DNA from 2 places in the Clostridium sp. CM038 genome. Region 1 is predicted to be linked to the other one. Evidence: riboswitches for the same ligand, from Rfam matches in the RefSeq annotation. Region 1 holds a riboswitch; the other holds the start of a gene.

Region 1 (8,469 bases):
AAGGTTCATTAAAGCTTAAAGAAATATCATATATTCATTCAGATGCCTATGCGGCAGGAGAGTTAAAGCATGGTCCTATAGCGCTTATGGAAGAAGGAACTATAGTTATAGCACTAGCTACTCAAGAAGAATTATTTGATAAGATGGTAAGTAATATAAAAGAAGTAGCTACTAGAGGAGCAAAAGTATTTGCTTTTGCGCCAGAAGGACACACTGAAATTGAAAAATCAGTATACTCCGTAACTTATATACCAAAAGTAATGGATATATTAGCACCAGTAATTTCAGTAATTCCACTACAATTATTATCTTACTACATGGCAATTCAAAAGGGTTGCGATGTTGATAAGCCAAGAAATCTTGCAAAATCAGTAACGGTGGAATAAGAAAAAATAGATGATACACAAACATGTGTATGTTTTAAGAAAGTCTTAAACTGATTGCTGTTTAGCGACATTGCAGCTCCGCAGGAGATGATTTAACGTATAAATTTTTAAAAATAAAGCATGAAAAAATATATGATAAATATATTTTTATTCATGCTTTATTTTTATGAGCAAAAAAAGTATATATTTTATTACACTTGTTCTTCATTTAACGACATTTCAGAAGGAAAGCCTCCCACTTCTATAAGTGGGAGTACCTACTATAAGTAGGAGTTACTTGCCCTAACAAATAGAAAACTTCAGTTGGAGTATAAATCTCCTTCCGAAGTCGTCAATTCATCTTCTTCAAAGATGTTCAGCTCCGCAGGAGATGATCTAATTAAATGTAACTGTAACCTTAAATAAATCCCCATCCTCAGTTATATTTAATTGTCCACCTTGGAGTTCTACAAAGCTTTTGGCTATGGCTAGTCCAAGTCCCGAACCTTCTGTGTTACGTGCTTTGTCTCCTCTTACGAATCTTTCCACTATGTCATTAACATTAAATTCAATTTCAATAGCTGTCATATTTTTCAATGTTATTTCAATTTTATCTTCTCTAGAAACAATATCAATGTAAACTCTAGAACCTTTCATAGAATACTTTGTTATATTGATTATAAGGGTTTCAAACACTCTAAACATACGCTGGCTATCCAAATGCAATATTACTTTTCCTTCTGGATACTTTGTTTTTACTACTAGTGATGCTGCTGATATTTTATCATCTAGTTCTAATAAGGTTTGTTTCATTAAGGCCACAACATCCACATCAACTAAATTTAAATTTATATTTCCACTTGTAGCCTTGCTCACTTCAAATAAATCCTCAATTAATTCCTGTAATCTTTGTGATTTCCTATCTAATGTATCTAAATACTCCTTATGCTTTTCTGCTGAAAGATTTTCATCCTTTAATAAATCTGTATAAGTAATAATAGATGTTAAAGGAGTTTTTAAATCATGAGATACATTGGAAATAAGCTCTGTCTTCATTTTTTGACTCTTTACCTCTTCGATAACTGCCTTTTTAAAGCCCTTTTGTATACTTTCGATTTCTTTCTTAAAATCATTGAATACACCTAAATTTTCTTCAATAGTTACATCTAAATTGCCTTCCGCTATTTTATTTGTAGCTTCAAAAAGCTTATTATATTTGTAGGTCATCTCATTATAAATTTTTCTTACCACCTCTCTCAATTTCATATCTTTATGATACTCTTAACTTTTAAAGATAATGTTGGGGTAATTCTAAAGATTTTCTAAAGACTTATCCCTATTCTAACTTTGAAAACAAGATTAATATATACTCGAGAAGTGACTCCAAATAAGAAGAGCAGAAATTCCACGTTTCAATCTCTTATGTGGAGTCACGCAGGAGAAAGTTATACGGGCGGGGAAAATAGAAAAAATAGTAAGTTAATTATGGTATGTAATGGTATAATTTATTAGGGTCGTCTCACTAGCGTAGAATATTATGCGATATCGCTTTATTTGAGGAGGATTATATGAAAATCAAATTAATTCAACCTGCAATGGTACAAAGACCTATGGATACAAAATTAAAAACAAGAATGTCTCCTTCGTTAGCTTTATTAACAATAGCAAATCTTACGCCAAAAGAGCATGAAGTTAATATTGAGAATGAAAATGTTGAAAAGATAGATTTCAATGAACCGGTAGATTTGGTGGTTATAACTGTTACTGTAGATGTTATGAATAGAGCAGTAGAAATATCAAAGGAGTTCCAAAAGCGTGGTGTAACAGTAATTGCGGGGGGGATACACATAACATCAGATCCAGAGGGAACTGTTGATAGTTTTGACGCAATAAGTGTGGGAATGGCTGAGAGAGTTTGGGTAAAGATACTTAAGGATAAAGAAAACAATTCGCTTAAAAAGATATATTATGATATGGAAAATATTTCCGGAGAAGAAATAGTATCACCTAATTATGATATTATTGATAATAAAAAATATTTATATACTAATATAATTAGTACAAGCAGGGGATGCCCATTTCAATGTGATTTCTGCTATAATAGTTGCAAAAATGTACTTAAAACCTATATTAATAGACCTATAGATGATGTAATTAAAGATATAAATAAATTAAAAACAAGACATATAATGTTTATTGATGATAATTTTGTTGGAAATCCAAAGTGGACAAAAAAATTATTAAAGGAAATGAAACCTCTTAAATTAAAGTGGAATGCAGCAGTTACTTCTAATATAGTTGACATGCCTGAACTATTAGATGAAATGAAGGCGGCAGGCTGTCAAAGCCTTTTTATAGGTTTTGAAAGTATAAATAGTAAGTCATTAAAAAGTATTCATAAAGTACAAAATAGTGTGAATAGATATGAGAAGCTTGTGGATGAAATTCATAAAAGAGGAATAATGATAAATGCTAGTTTTGTTTTCGGATTAGATGAAGATGATGCCTCAATATTTAAGAGCACATTAGAATGGGTAGTTAAAAATAAAATAGAAACGGTAACATCCCATATTCTTACCCCCTATCCTGGTACAAAGTTATACTTATCATTATTCGAGAAAAATAGAATAGTAGATTTTAATTTGTCTAATTATAATACTGCCCATGTTGTATATAAACCCAAGAGTATGACAGCAGAAGAATTATATAATGGCTATCTATGGATATATAAAGAGGTGTACACGTTTAAAAACATAATGAAAAGACTGCCGAAATCCAAAAAACAATGGATTCCATTTTTAACATTTAATTTTTGTTATAGAAAATTTGGAAAACTAACTGAGATCTTGTGCAATATAGTTTCTTTTAAAAATATAGGAAGATTTTCTAGCTGGTTGGCTTATAGAACAAAGTAGGTGGCGGAAACTAATAAAATTTTGAGAAAAGAAGGCAAACTCATAATCTTCCAATACGATTGTTTAAGAAAGGATTTGTATATAGGATATCAACGGTATGCTTAAATATAGCGGTAAAAAAAGAGGGGAAGTATTTTTAAATACTTCCCCTCTTTTAAAATAAAATATAATTACTGATTAATGACACTTCAGAAGGAAAGTCATTAATAGTGCAGCAGCGTAGGTGATGATTTAACGTTCGCGCTGGTTTATTGTGCAGGGGGTGGGGTTGGGTCTGGGGCTGGGGTTGGGGCTGGAGCTGGGTCTGGAGCTGGGGTTGGGGCTGGTGGTTGTTCATTTGCGGCTGCGTCTGCAGCCGCTTTGTCTGCAGCTGCTTTGTCTGCAGCTGCTTTTGCTGCGGCTTCATTTGCAGCTGCTGCGTCAGCAGCTACTTTGTCTGCTGCTGCTTTATCCGCAGCTGCTTTGTTTGCAGCATCATCGCTTGCTTTTTTTGCAGCATCATCGCTTGTCTTTTTTGCAGCATCATCGCTTGCTTTTTTTGCAGCATCATCACTTGCTTTTTTTACATCATCATCACTTGGTTTTTCTATGACTTTCTTTTCTGCTTTTATTTTACCATTTTCATTTAATTTGATATATAGAGTATTCATTAATACCCCATTTCTATCAACTACTGTATTAGGACGAGTAAAGTCTTTTTGTTCTAGACCTTGGTGTAGGTACTCCATATATTCTTTCCATATCTGACCTGGTTCTTGAGCTCCATACATGTTTTGTGGCGCTGGAATATCATCTCCTACCCATACAGAGGTTGTATAATAAGGTGTATATCCTACAAACCAAGCATCTTTTGATTGATCTGTAGTTCCTGTTTTACCTGCAGTAAAGGGATAGTTACTAAGGGCTAAATTTGCATGACTTTCTGTTTTTGTTAGTACACCCTTTAAAGTATCTGTCATAAGATAAGAGGCACCACTATCATACACTGTAGTTTGCTTATGTTTATTTTCAAATAATACTTCATTAACTATTGTATTTGTTATTTTACGTACATTAGTCGGACTTATAAATTCGCCGTTTCTTGCAAGGGTTGAATAACCTGAAGCCATTTCAACTGGCGTAACACCCTTTGTAAAACCACCTATAGCAATTATAGGGTAAATATCTTGAGGAGTTGTATATTTAAACTCCATGTTTTGTAAATATTTCAACGAATTCTTTACGCCCATTTCTCCCACTAATCTAACCGGGATAGTGTTTATAGATATCTCAACTGCATATCTTAAAGATACAGAACCTCTGTATTTAAAATCAACATTAGCGGGACCATTATCAAAGGCTTTGTCTTCATATTCACTAGCGGGAATGTAGCCTTTTTCAAATGCAGGGGTATATGCGATTAATGGCTTTATAGCGGAACCTGGCTGCCTTACACCTAAGAAGGCTCTGTTAAAGGTGTTACCATCTTGGCTTCTACCTCCAACTATAGCTACTACTTCTCCAGTATTATTATCTATAGTAACGCTTGCACCTTGCTTTTCATATAAATCTGTTTTGTTATTGGTGCTTGTATATTGAGCCAAATGACTATCTACTACACTTTGTAATTTTTCTTGTTTTGCAGTATCAATAGATGTATCTATTCTATATCCTCCACTAAGAAGTTGTTTTTCTTTAGACTCATATTCATCATTATACTTAGTGAAATAAGTGTTTCTATCATTATCATTACTAAAAGAATATTTAGAAACGAAACCATTTTGCTCCATTAACTTTAAGGTTGCATTGTGAACAGCATATTGAATATCATAGCTCATAGGTTCAGGTGCTGTACGAGGTTTAATATTTAATTTAATAACTTCTGCTTTTGCTGTATCAAAATCATTTTGTGAAATTTGTTCTAAGCTTAGCATTTTATCTAAGACTAAGTCTCTCCTCTTTATAACATTGTCCAGCTGAGTCACGGGGTTATAAACAGATGGATTATTAGGTATTGAAACAAGCATAGCTATTTGAGATAAATCTAAATCCTTATTATTCTTTTGAAAGTAAAATTGGGAAGCACTTTCAATACTATAGCATCCATTGCCGAAGTTTATATTATTTACATAAAACTCTAATATTTGATCTTTTGAATATCTTTCTTCTAATTTATTTGCTATAACAGACTCTTCCAATTTTCTCGACAAGGTTACGTCAAATGTAAGGAATACATTTCTTGCAAGTTGTTGCGTTATTGTTGAACCACCTTGTACGATAGCTCCCTTGGATTTTATATATACCCAGACAGCTCTCCTTATACCTTTATAATCTATACCACCATGTTTATAAAATCTTTGGTCTTCTATTGAAGTGACAGCTTTACCTACATAGGGATTTAAGTCTGCTTCTTTTGTGTAATAATATGTATTGGTCTTAAATTCTTTTAATAGTTTACCATTAGTATCAAAAAATTGTGTTGGTTTTCGGGTATTAAAGGAGGTTTCGTTTATGGTTTGTGCTATATTGTTAGCATCTTTTATAGTTGCCTCTATTTTAGGACCATATTTAATATAACCATATCCTAAAGTTATCGTAGCCGATACGAAAATTATTGCAGAAAATATCAATAAACCTTTAACGATTTTTTTCCAAAGTTTCTTTTTAACCGGTGCTATTTTTATGGGTTCTACATTTTGATTATCATCCATTAATATCTCCTCCTTTTTTTATTATACAAAAAATGTCCAGGGTTAGCCCTGGATGACCACGCTTCATACATACGTAAAGGGGGGGGCTTACTTGGTCGCCATAAGTATTTTCCTGTTTTTAGTCCTATATTCAATTGTTATTACTGAATTCTAATACTAGGTCACATAAAAGAGACCTTATGGGTCTCTCTTATACTATTAAAAAAGTGCTTAGTTTATGTGTGTATAATACAATTATTTTACAATTTTGTCAATAACACCAAGTTATATGATGTGATTTCTATTGATGTTAATTATTTCTTATTGGCATTTCAAACATTAGCCATACAATGTATCCTCCTAGAACAATATAATTATTACAATATATTATAACATAAATAATGTAACATGAATATTTATGTTATATATAAAGTATGAACAAAATATATATTATGATGAAACATCATTAGACAGTTGTATGATGTTTGGAGAAGGTGTATATAAAAACTTCTTTACATAGCATTCATATAGTGATATTATAAATCTAATTTAATAAATAAGTTAATTCTCATCAAGAGAGATAGAGGGACTGGCCCGATGACATCTCGGCAACCATCAGACGTATTGTCTGAATAGGTGCTAAATCCTGCGTTAATTTCATTGTAAATTAGCGGAAGATGAGAGAGGTGTCTTTGTAATTTTATACCTCTTTCATCATTATATAATGATGAAAGAGGTTTTTGTTTTTTTGAATAGATGTAAATAAAATTTAATAGTGTCTTATCAAGAGAGGTGGAGGGACTGGCCCTATGAACCCCGACAACCAGTATCATATTATGATACATGGTGTTAATTCCTGCAGCATTGCTGCAAGATAAGAATAAGTTTGGAAGTAGTGCCCAAGTTTATTCTTGGGCTCTATTTTTTTAGAGTGATGTTTAAAGAAAGGATCAAAAGGTAAAGATGAATTATAAGAAATGAAAAGGAGAAGGGATATCATGATTAAAGTTCGAGGTGTAAGTAAAAGTTTTTCAGGGGTTAAAGTGTTAAATGATGTTTCATTTACAGTGGAGGAAGGTGATATTTATGGTGTTATTGGTCACAGTGGAGCTGGTAAATCCACTTTACTTAGATGCTTTAATGGGCTTGAAACCTATGATACAGGTACCATTAATATAATGGAAAAAGGGGTGAAACAGCTAAGTTTGAAAGAACTTCGCGAGTTTAGGAAAAATGTAGGCATAATATTTCAAAGTTTTAATCTTATTAACAGTAAAAATGTTTTTGAAAACATAGCATTTCCACTAGAAATATGGGGAAACGATAAAAATTTTATTAAAAAAAGAGTAGATAGCTTAATAGAGTTAGTAGGACTTAAGGATAAAGCAAACACCAATGTAAAACAACTTAGCGGAGGGCAGAAGCAAAGAGTTGGAATTGCAAGAGCGCTTTCACTTAATCCGAAAATATTACTTTGTGATGAAGCTACCTCTGCACTAGATCCTAAAACTACAAAATCTATATTAGAGCTTTTAAGGGCTATCAATAACAAATTTAATATAACAATTATTGTAGTTACCCATCAGATGGAAGTGGTAAAAGAAATTTGTAATAAATTTATTCTTTTAGAAGGAGGGGAAATTAAAAGCCATGGCATTACCGATGAACTATTTATTAGGCCAACAAAGGAAATGCAAACACTTATGGGAGAGGAAGAATTACTGCCTAGCACGGGATATAACATTAAAATATTTTTTACAAAGGAAATTACCCAGAGTTGCCTTATAACATCAATTGCCAGGGAGTTAAATATTGATTTTTCAATAGTATGGGGCAGGCTTGAAAAATTTAGGGATAACGTAATGGGAAGTCTCATAATAAATGCAAGTAAAGAGAATAAGAAGAAGATATTAAATTATTTAGATGAAAAATCTATAGAGTGGGAGCTCATTAATTATTCTGTGCAGCTTGAGAAGCACAAGGGAGAGAGTATAAATGCTATTTAAAGATATTTTATTACCTGCACTAAAAGAAACTATATATATGGTAACATTATCCACGATTTTTACAGTTATTTTAGGGTTTATTTCAGCAGTAGGATTAATTATAACTGGACCTATTGGCCTAAGGCCAAACACTTTAATCTATAAAATCTTAAATTTAGTAATAAATGTACTTAGGTCTTTTCCGTTTATTATACTAATGATATCTATATTCCCTTTAACTAAGCTTATAGTTGGAACAACAATAGGTACTAATGCAGCTATAGTTCCTCTAACGCTTGGTGCAGCACCTTTTGCTGCAAGAATAATAGAATCTGCACTTTTAGAAGTGGATTATGGAATTGTTGAAGCAGCTAAGTCATTTGGTGCAAAAACCTATCAAATTATATTTAAGGTTATGTTAAAAGAGGCAATGCCGTCTATAGTTCTTGGAGTTACGTTAACAATAATAAACATTATAGGTTACTCAGCTATGGCTGGGACAATTGGTGGAGGGGGACTTGGAGATGTAGCCGTA
Region 2 (8,469 bases), 850 kb from region 1:
AAAGCTTTTCCAGAGGTAAAAGCAGTAATGCTAGGAAGAGGGATACTAGCTAATCCAAGGTTAATAAATGAGATTAAAAATAATACTAATACTAATATAGATAAACAAGTACTAAAAGATTTTCATGATGAAATTTTAAATAAATATATAGAATTATTTGATGAAGATAGAAATGCAATATTTAGAATGAAAGAGCTATGGGGGTATATGATTTATATGTTTTCAGATAATAAAAAATATGCTAAGAAAATAAAGAAGTCACAAAATTTAAGTGATTATAATGAAGCTGTCTTAAGTTTATTTACGGAGCAGGAAATCATAGAAGGGGCTGGATTATTTAATAATCAATATTAAATATGGATGTCTTCTATTAAATAAGTATGATTAAGAAGAGCAAGAGGATATAATAAAATAATTTTATATTATTGGTGGGTTTTAAAGGTTAAGCATCGCCTCCATCAGTAAAACCCTCGACTAATTAATTTTAGTCGGGGGTTTTCTTATAGTCCACTATAAATTTTGTATTTAAATTCTTTTCACTGCAAAATGCACTTGGTGTTATACATCAGGTGTTTTATATTTTTTTGAAAAATTATTCTATGTATATTTAATGGTAATTAAGTACATCATTATCTATAGGAACTACATTATGTTAAATTTATTTCCTGTAAAAATTATCTGATAGTAATAGTAATAATTTAATTAATGTTGCAGCTTGAGGAAGATGAACAGTTACGAAGGTGATGATTTAAGCTGAAAATGGGTTAAATGGTTGGAGAGTAAATAAATGTTTAAATACATTATAAAATAAATGATTAATGAAAGGACATAATATGAGAGAAATAATATTGCACTGTTTTCAATGGAAAATCTCAGATATAACTAGAATTTTAGATAAAGTAAAAGAGTGTGGCTATACATCCATACAGGTTACTCCCGTGCAACCTTGCAAAAAAGGAGATGAATGGTGGACATACTATCAACCGCTATCATTTAAAATAGGTAATAGAAGTGGAACAAAGGAGGATTTAACAGAATTATGTTATAAAGCTAATAAAATAGGAATTAAAATCATCGTTGACGTAGTGTTACGACATTTAGCGGGTGATGAGAGTGGAAAGCTAATACCAAGTCAAACCGTAGATCAAAACCTACTAGATAACCCCAAATTTTGGACTAACGCAAAAAATACAGTGGATTATGGCAATAGAAATGCAATTGTTAATGGTGCTTTTGGATTACCAATGCTCAATTACAATGATGTAGAATTACAAAAAATTTATATAAATTTTTTAAAAGAACTAAGGAATTGTGGAGTGGGTGGGTTCAGAATCGACATGGGTAAGCATTTTGCATTAGAAAGTGAAGGAAGTTACTTTTGGACAAGGGTATTTGGTGAATTTAAAGATATGTTCAACTATGCTGAATGTATTGAATCCAGTAAAGAACTATTAAACAAGTATACACCTTTTATCAATGTGTTAACTGATGGTGATGCAACCGACCAGAGCAAGATGGTTATTTATGTAATGTCCCATGACACCGAGGAAAGCTGGGGATTTACTAAAAGCATGGATGATAATGTGATAACATCAAAATGGGGTTTACTATTAAAAAATCATAAAGAAAGTAATGTATTATTTTATATTAGGGCATATTCAGATTTATGGAAAATGGAAAATATTAAAAATATTAATTTGGCAAGATAAATGACTGCTATGGTTATTTTTGAAATTAGACTTGCTTTTAAAAAACTTGTATGTAAAAAATGATTAATAGAAAAAAGGGACTTTAAGGAGAGGGCGGAGGAAGGTTTGTCAATATGAGGAGACTATGATAGTATATAAGCATATAAGGAACTCCCTATATTTTTTTTTGTGAATTTTAACTTTGTAATTTCTATTCTTATGAAGTTGTAAAAAGAAAATTGACAATAATTCTTATATATTAGAGTTAACAATAACGAATGGAGGAAATGAAATTATGGCTGATTTGCCAAATTGCCCAAAATGTAATTCAGAATACACTTACGAAGATAGAAGTATTTTTGTTTGCCCTGAATGTGCTCATGAATGGACTTTAGAATTAGAAACAGAAAGTAGTGAAGAGAAAAGGATTATCAAAGATGCAAATGGAAATGTATTAAACGATGGTGATTCTGTAACAATAATCAAAGACCTTAAAGTAAAAGGAAGTCCATTAGCCATAAAAAAAGGTACAAAAGTAAAAAATATACGGTTGGTTGATGGAGATCATAATATTGATTGCAAAATTGATGGGTTTGGAGCTATGGAATTAAAATCTGAATTTGTTAAAAAGGTATAAATCAAGGTTTAATGTAATAGAACCGAAGTAGTGAACTTCACCCCATTGAATGATTATAACTAAAAAAGTTGTAAAATTCATCTGATGGGGTGTTTTTATATATAAATACTAAAAGGAGAATAAGTTTAATAAAATGATTCCATCCTTATTATACTTTCTATTTTGTTGACGTTTTCTAGTTCTTTTATTTTTTCTAATGAAATTCTTATGTTTTTTTCTGAACTTTTATGTGTAATAAATCCTAGTGGTCCATGATCATCGTGCCTTACATCTCCAGTAACGGACATAATGCTGACATTGTTTTTCCCAAATATTTTCGCTGTATCTCCTAAAACTTCTACTGTATCTTTAACATTAAGTCTAATATAGAATTCTGATTCATTTTCTTCTGATTTTTTCACTTCTTTAAAATCAGTCTTGTCACTTAGGTCTAATAAGTCATAAGGATTTACATTATTTCTTAATATGGATATTATATCACCTACAACTGCACTTCCAGTTGGAAAAGCTCCAGCGCCTTTTCCATATAGCATTAACTCTCCAACTGCATTTCCTTTTATCATAATAGCATTAAATGCATCGGCTACATTTGCCATTGGGTGGCTCGAAGGTATTAGGGTTGGATGTACTCTTAGCTCTAATTTGTTATTTACTTCTTTAGCTATTGCTAAAAGTTTTATTGAATAACCAAGTTTTTTAGCATATTCTATATCTATGTCACTAATTCTTCTTATTCCTTCTCTATAAATACAATCATGATCTACCTTAGTTCCAAATGCTAGAGAAGACATTATCGCAAGCTTATATACAGCGTCAAAGCCATCAACATCAGAGGTTGGGTCCGCTTCAGCATAACCCTTTTCTTGCGCCTCTTTTAGCGCTTCATCAAAGCTAATCCCATCCATTGTCATTTTGCTTAATATGTAATTAGTTGTTCCATTTATAATTCCAATTATCTGCTCAATCCTATTGGCTGTAAGGCTCTCATTAATCTCGCGTATTATTGGAATTCCACCAGCCACACTTGCTTCATAATAAAACAATACGTTTTCTTTCTCCGCTGTTTTAAATAACTCTTCGCCCCAGTTCGCGATAACTAATTTATTAGCAGTTACAATATGTTTTTTAGATTTCATTGCGCGTATCATATACTCTTTAGATTTATCGCATCCACCAATAAGTTCAACCACAATTTTTATACTTTCATCATTTATAATATCATCAATGTTATCTGTTAATAGGCCATTAGGTGCTTTGACATCTCTTTTTTTATTTATATCTTTTACAAGTATTTTAGCAACTTCTATTTCATAATTTGAACGTTTCATTATTTCTTTTTTATTTTCCTGAAGTATTTTCCATACACCTGTCCCAACATTTCCAAAACCTAAAATCGCTATTTTTACCTTTTTCATATTAGTTTTCCTTTCTAAACTTTAAAGTTATTCCTCCGTCATCTAAGGTGATGGAGGAATATAGTTAGGAACAAGACCTTATTTTGAAACCAACTGCCAAAGAATTATTAACTTTTTATTGAATAGATTTTTCTAGAGCTTGCGTCAAATCGTATATAATGTCATCGATACCCTCAACACCAATTGAAAGTCTTATCAAATCTGAAGTAACTCCAGCAGATTTTTGCTCCTCTGCGTTAAGCTCTGCATGAGTTGTGCTTGAGGGGTGAATTACTAGAGATTTTGCATCTGCAACATTTGCAAGCAGCGAAAATAATTCTACACTATTAATAAATTTCTTTCCAGATTCAAGGCCACCTTTTATTCCAAAAGTGAATATTGATCCTGCGCCCTTTGGTAGGTATTTTTTAGCTAATTCTTTATATTTGCTCCCTTCAAGTTCAGGATAATTTACCCATGAAACATTTGGATGCTTACTCAAAAATTTAACAACTTGCCTAGCGTTTGCTACATGTCTCTCAACTCTTAATGATAATGACTCCAAACCTTGAAGAAATAAAAATGCACTTTGAGGGCTAAGCGTAGCACCGGTGTTTCTTAAAAGTTGAACTCTAGCTTTCAAAGCAAATGCTGGAGCACCTAAATTAGCATATACTATTCCATTATAACTTTTATCCGGAGTTGTAAAATCAGGGAATTTACCGCTTGCTGCCCAATCAAATTTACCAGCATCAACTATAATTCCACCAATAGTAGTTCCATGTCCTCCAATGAACTTTGTTGCTGAATGAATAATTACATCTGCACCATACTCAATTGGACGACAAAGGAATGGAGTTGCAAAGGTATTGTCAATAATAAGGGGTATTTTATTTTCATGAGCAATATTCGCTACTGCCTCTATATCTAGAACGTTTATTTTTGGGTTTCCCATTGTTTCAGCATAAAGTGCTTTTGTTTTATTCGAGATAGCTTTTCTAAAATTTTCAGGATCATCTGGATCAACAAATGTTACGTTAATTCCAAGTTTTCTAAGAGTAACATTAAATAGTTCATAAGTACCACCATATAGAGTGCTTGCAGCTACTATTTCATCACCTGAATTTGCTACATTAAGTATTGCATAGAATGTTGCAGCTATTCCTGAAGCTGTAGCAAGTCCTGCTACTCCGCCTTCAAGAGCGGCTACTCTTTTTTCAAAAACGTCTGTAGTTGGGTTCATTATTCTTGAATATATATTTCCTTCTTCTTTTAATTGAAATAAATTTGCTGCATGATCTGCATTTTTAAAAACATAAGATGATGTTTGATAAATTGGAACTGCTCTTGATCCTGTAGTAGGATCTGGAACCTGCCCTGCATGTACCTGTAATGTTTCAAAACTTAATTTTCGCTCACTCATATTAATTTCTCCTTTTATAATTATTTTTCAAAAAAAAGCTGCTCTCCTATAAGGAAAGCAGCATGATTAATTTTATTAAACAATAAAATTGTATCATAAAATTTGCTATCGTCCTTATCTTTCAGATTTTACAATCTGATGGAATTGACACCATTGCACTTCTTTTAAAAATGCTGGTTGTCGGGCATCATCGGGCCAGTCCCTCTGCCGCTCTGGATAAGTTATATTTAGTTGTTAGTATTTAGTACATTATTTATTTAGATTTTTGGGGAAGAAAAAAAGCTACTTTCCTATAAGGAAAGTAGCAATAGTTAACTTTAATAAACAATAAAATTGTATCATAAAATTTGCTAACATCCTTATCTTTCAGATTTTACAATCTGCAGGAATTGACACCACTACATTCGAATAAGAATGCTGGTTGTCGGGCTTCATCGGACCAGTTCCTCTGCCACTCTGGATAAGTTGTATTCAGTTATTAGTATTTAGTATATTACTCATAAAAACAATTGTCAATACTTTTTTAAAAGATAAAATTATTTTAATTATGCCCTTTTATAATACTATATGCTGCACTGAACATACCAAATAAAATGCCAACGATAGGGAATATAATCCAATTAATGTGCCATAGATTAAAAACTAATCCACTGACAAGGAAGATACAGATTGCTAATGGCCATACGATAGCAGCAACTGCACCAATAAGTTTATTATCTTCAGTTTTTTCTTTTGAAAAGTCACCAATCTGTAAAAGAATACTAAAACTCTGCTTAATATTTCCAAAATATATAAAGAGGAAAACGGCAATAGCAATCATCACAAGTAAAACAACTACTCCGTAGCTAGATGCATTGTCGCCAAAAGCAGATGATACAAAAAGTGCAACTGGTGATATGACACATATGCACACACCTGTTATTACAGATATCATATGGGTTGATGCAAAAGCATTATTTTTTTGATTTACAATTACTTTTACATGAGGAGGCAAATCAAAACCGCTTTGTAGATACTTGTATTTTTCTAGCTTTATACCGGAATAAATGAATAAAGCTATAGCAGGTACAAGTAGAATAAATAGTGGAATAATACCAAACATATCGCTGAAATTTTTTGAAATACCTTTACCGAGAATGCCATTATCTACGAGAGTGGTAATTAATATTAATATAGCCGTTGCTACAATACATAAAGAAACACCAATACCCAACAATAAGCCAGATCTCTTTTTTTCAGCCATAAAATTATCTGCATCTTCCTGTGTAATGGTTTTAAGTATAACATCATCTTTCATATGTTCGATGCCGAGTTCATCAATTAATTCGTCAATATTGCCAAATTCTGAAATTACAATACCAATGGCCTCATTTTCTGATTTTCCATCATTCTTATTCTCGTTATATTTTTCTTCCATATTCCATAATAAATCGTTTTTTAATTTGACCGTCTGATTTGTTCTTGGTAGGACTTTAAACATATTATCTAAATAATTTTTTATAGTTTCCATTTTAATCCCTCTCCTTAATAAATTTATTAATAACTTCTTTTGTTAAGCTCCATTCTTCACATTTTTCTTTATAGTAGGTTAAACCTACGGGGGTGATTTTATAATATGTGCGTCTTTTACCAAAGGTTTCGTCTTTATAGAAAGATTCGATATATCCATTCTTCTCAAGACGGTTGAATGCTGAATAGAGTGTGGTCTCTTTCATAACATACTTCTCCTCTGATAATTTTCTGATGTTTTTTGATATTTCATACCCGTAGGATTCGCCATCTTGAAGCATAAAAAGAATAATCGTATCATTATATCCTCGAATTACATCGCTGCTTATCAAATTATATCCTCCTTTAATTTTACTGCATCTGTAGTACTTTGTCTGTCGTAGTAATTTAAGAATAACACAATTACTACGACAGGTAAAGCATTTTTTAAAACTTGCATAGATGTCATATTACAGTAAGTTTTGAAGATGGTACCTTATAGATTATTATGATAAACTATATACAGTAATAATTAAATTGTAAGGAATGGTGAGTTATGGACATAATATTTTTATTAAAAGCAATTATAATAGCAATAGTAGAAGGGGTAACTGAATTTATCCCAGTATCGTCTACAGGACATATGATATTGATTGGATGGGCAATTGGGTTTGAGGGAGAATTTGCAAAGATGTTTCAAGTTGTAATCCAACTTGGAGCAATAATGGCAGTTGTTGTTTTGTATTGGGAGAAGATTAGCGAAAGTATAATAGAATTTTTTAAGTTTATATTTAGTAAAGGAAAAAAGGGAAAGAAAGGATTCAGATTTGGTATAAATGTTATTACGGCATCTATTCCAATGGGAATTGCAGTAGTAGTATTATACGACAAAATAAAACTACTGTTTACACCAGAGGCTGTTATAGTAGGATTCATAGTTGGTGGATTATTGTTACTAATAATCGAGAAGAGAGTTAGAAATAGGGATCATAAAGTAGAAAGTATAGATAGCATAACGCCTATACAATCATTTAAGATCGGTTTATTACAACTTTTTTGTGTGTGGCCAGGAATGTCAAGAAGTGCTTCTACAATTATGGGTGGATGGATTGCAGGATTATCAACACCAATAGCAGCAGAATTTTCATTTTTCATAGCGATTCCAGCTATGATAGGGGCGACAGGTAAGGACTTATTTGAATTTGATTATTCTATAATGACGAAAACATTATGGATTTCATTAATAGTAGGATTTGTTGTAGCCTTCATAGTATCTTTGATAGTTATGAAAAAATTTGTGGATTATTTGAAAAAGAAACCAATGAAAGTCTTTGCAATATATAGAATAGTAGTAGGTATTTTACTTGGAATATTAGTATTAACTAAGGTTATTGTTTTAATATAATCATAGAGAGTAAATAGCAAGTGGCATTCTTTCTTTATGAAACGGCAAAGGGAAAAAAATACATATGTATTAAGTGATATGAAGACGGTAGTAAATGTTTAGAACATAAATAAATAGTATTAAAATAGTGAGACCCTACTAGAATCATTGATTCTAGTAGGGTCTCTAATTACAAAGCAATAGTTATTCTGTAAGCTTAATTATTATATCCTTATATTGAGAGTACTTGTTTAAAAGAACATCTCTTTTTAATATTTCAAAATCTTTAAAGTCAAAGCCAGGGGATACCATACAGCCAACAAGAGAGTAACCTGAACTATTCATAGCAGAACCAAAGATATAATTCTTAGGTACTAGGAATTGTGGGGTTTCTCCATTTTTTATATTAAGACCTAGTTGCTTAGTAGTAAGTTCTCCCTCTGGGCTTATCATAT

The links. A riboswitch is a leader RNA that binds a small molecule or an ion and turns the genes downstream of it on or off. The one in region 1 is predicted to bind S-adenosylmethionine.
Region 2: it holds a riboswitch for S-adenosylmethionine, as region 1 does, so the genes downstream of both, ACWJKS_RS01850 (O-acetylhomoserine aminocarboxypropyltransferase/cysteine synthase family protein) here and ACWJKS_RS16910 (methionine ABC transporter ATP-binding protein) in region 1, are expected to answer to the same signal.

The regions. Positions count from the first base shown of each region.
Region 1 covers NZ_CM143651.1:3,692,536-3,701,004, reverse strand. Annotated here, with positions in the region: gene glmS (glutamine--fructose-6-phosphate transaminase (isomerizing)) at 1-386, shown strand, start outside; partial or broken gene ACWJKS_RS16925 (sensor histidine kinase) at 762-1,583, opposite strand; gene ACWJKS_RS16920 (B12-binding domain-containing radical SAM protein) at 1,934-3,280, shown strand; gene ACWJKS_RS16915 (transglycosylase domain-containing protein) at 3,529-5,970, opposite strand; SAM riboswitch class I at 6,515-6,633, shown strand; SAM riboswitch class I at 6,727-6,830, shown strand; gene ACWJKS_RS16910 (methionine ABC transporter ATP-binding protein) at 6,948-7,955, shown strand; gene ACWJKS_RS16905 (methionine ABC transporter permease) at 7,945-8,469, shown strand, end outside.
Region 2 covers NZ_CM143651.1:412,534-421,002, forward strand. Annotated here, with positions in the region: gene ACWJKS_RS01830 (tRNA dihydrouridine synthase) at 1-354, shown strand, start outside; gene ACWJKS_RS01835 (alpha-amylase family glycosyl hydrolase) at 834-1,709, shown strand; gene ACWJKS_RS01840 (zinc ribbon domain-containing protein YjdM) at 1,984-2,325, shown strand; gene ACWJKS_RS01845 (homoserine dehydrogenase) at 2,451-3,740, opposite strand; gene ACWJKS_RS01850 (O-acetylhomoserine aminocarboxypropyltransferase/cysteine synthase family protein) at 3,856-5,142, opposite strand; SAM riboswitch class I at 5,254-5,365, opposite strand; SAM riboswitch class I at 5,499-5,609, opposite strand; gene ACWJKS_RS01855 (permease prefix domain 1-containing protein) at 5,684-6,652, opposite strand; gene ACWJKS_RS01860 (PadR family transcriptional regulator) at 6,654-6,983, opposite strand; gene ACWJKS_RS01865 (undecaprenyl-diphosphate phosphatase) at 7,187-8,035, shown strand; gene ACWJKS_RS01870 (cupin domain-containing protein) at 8,219-8,469, opposite strand, start outside.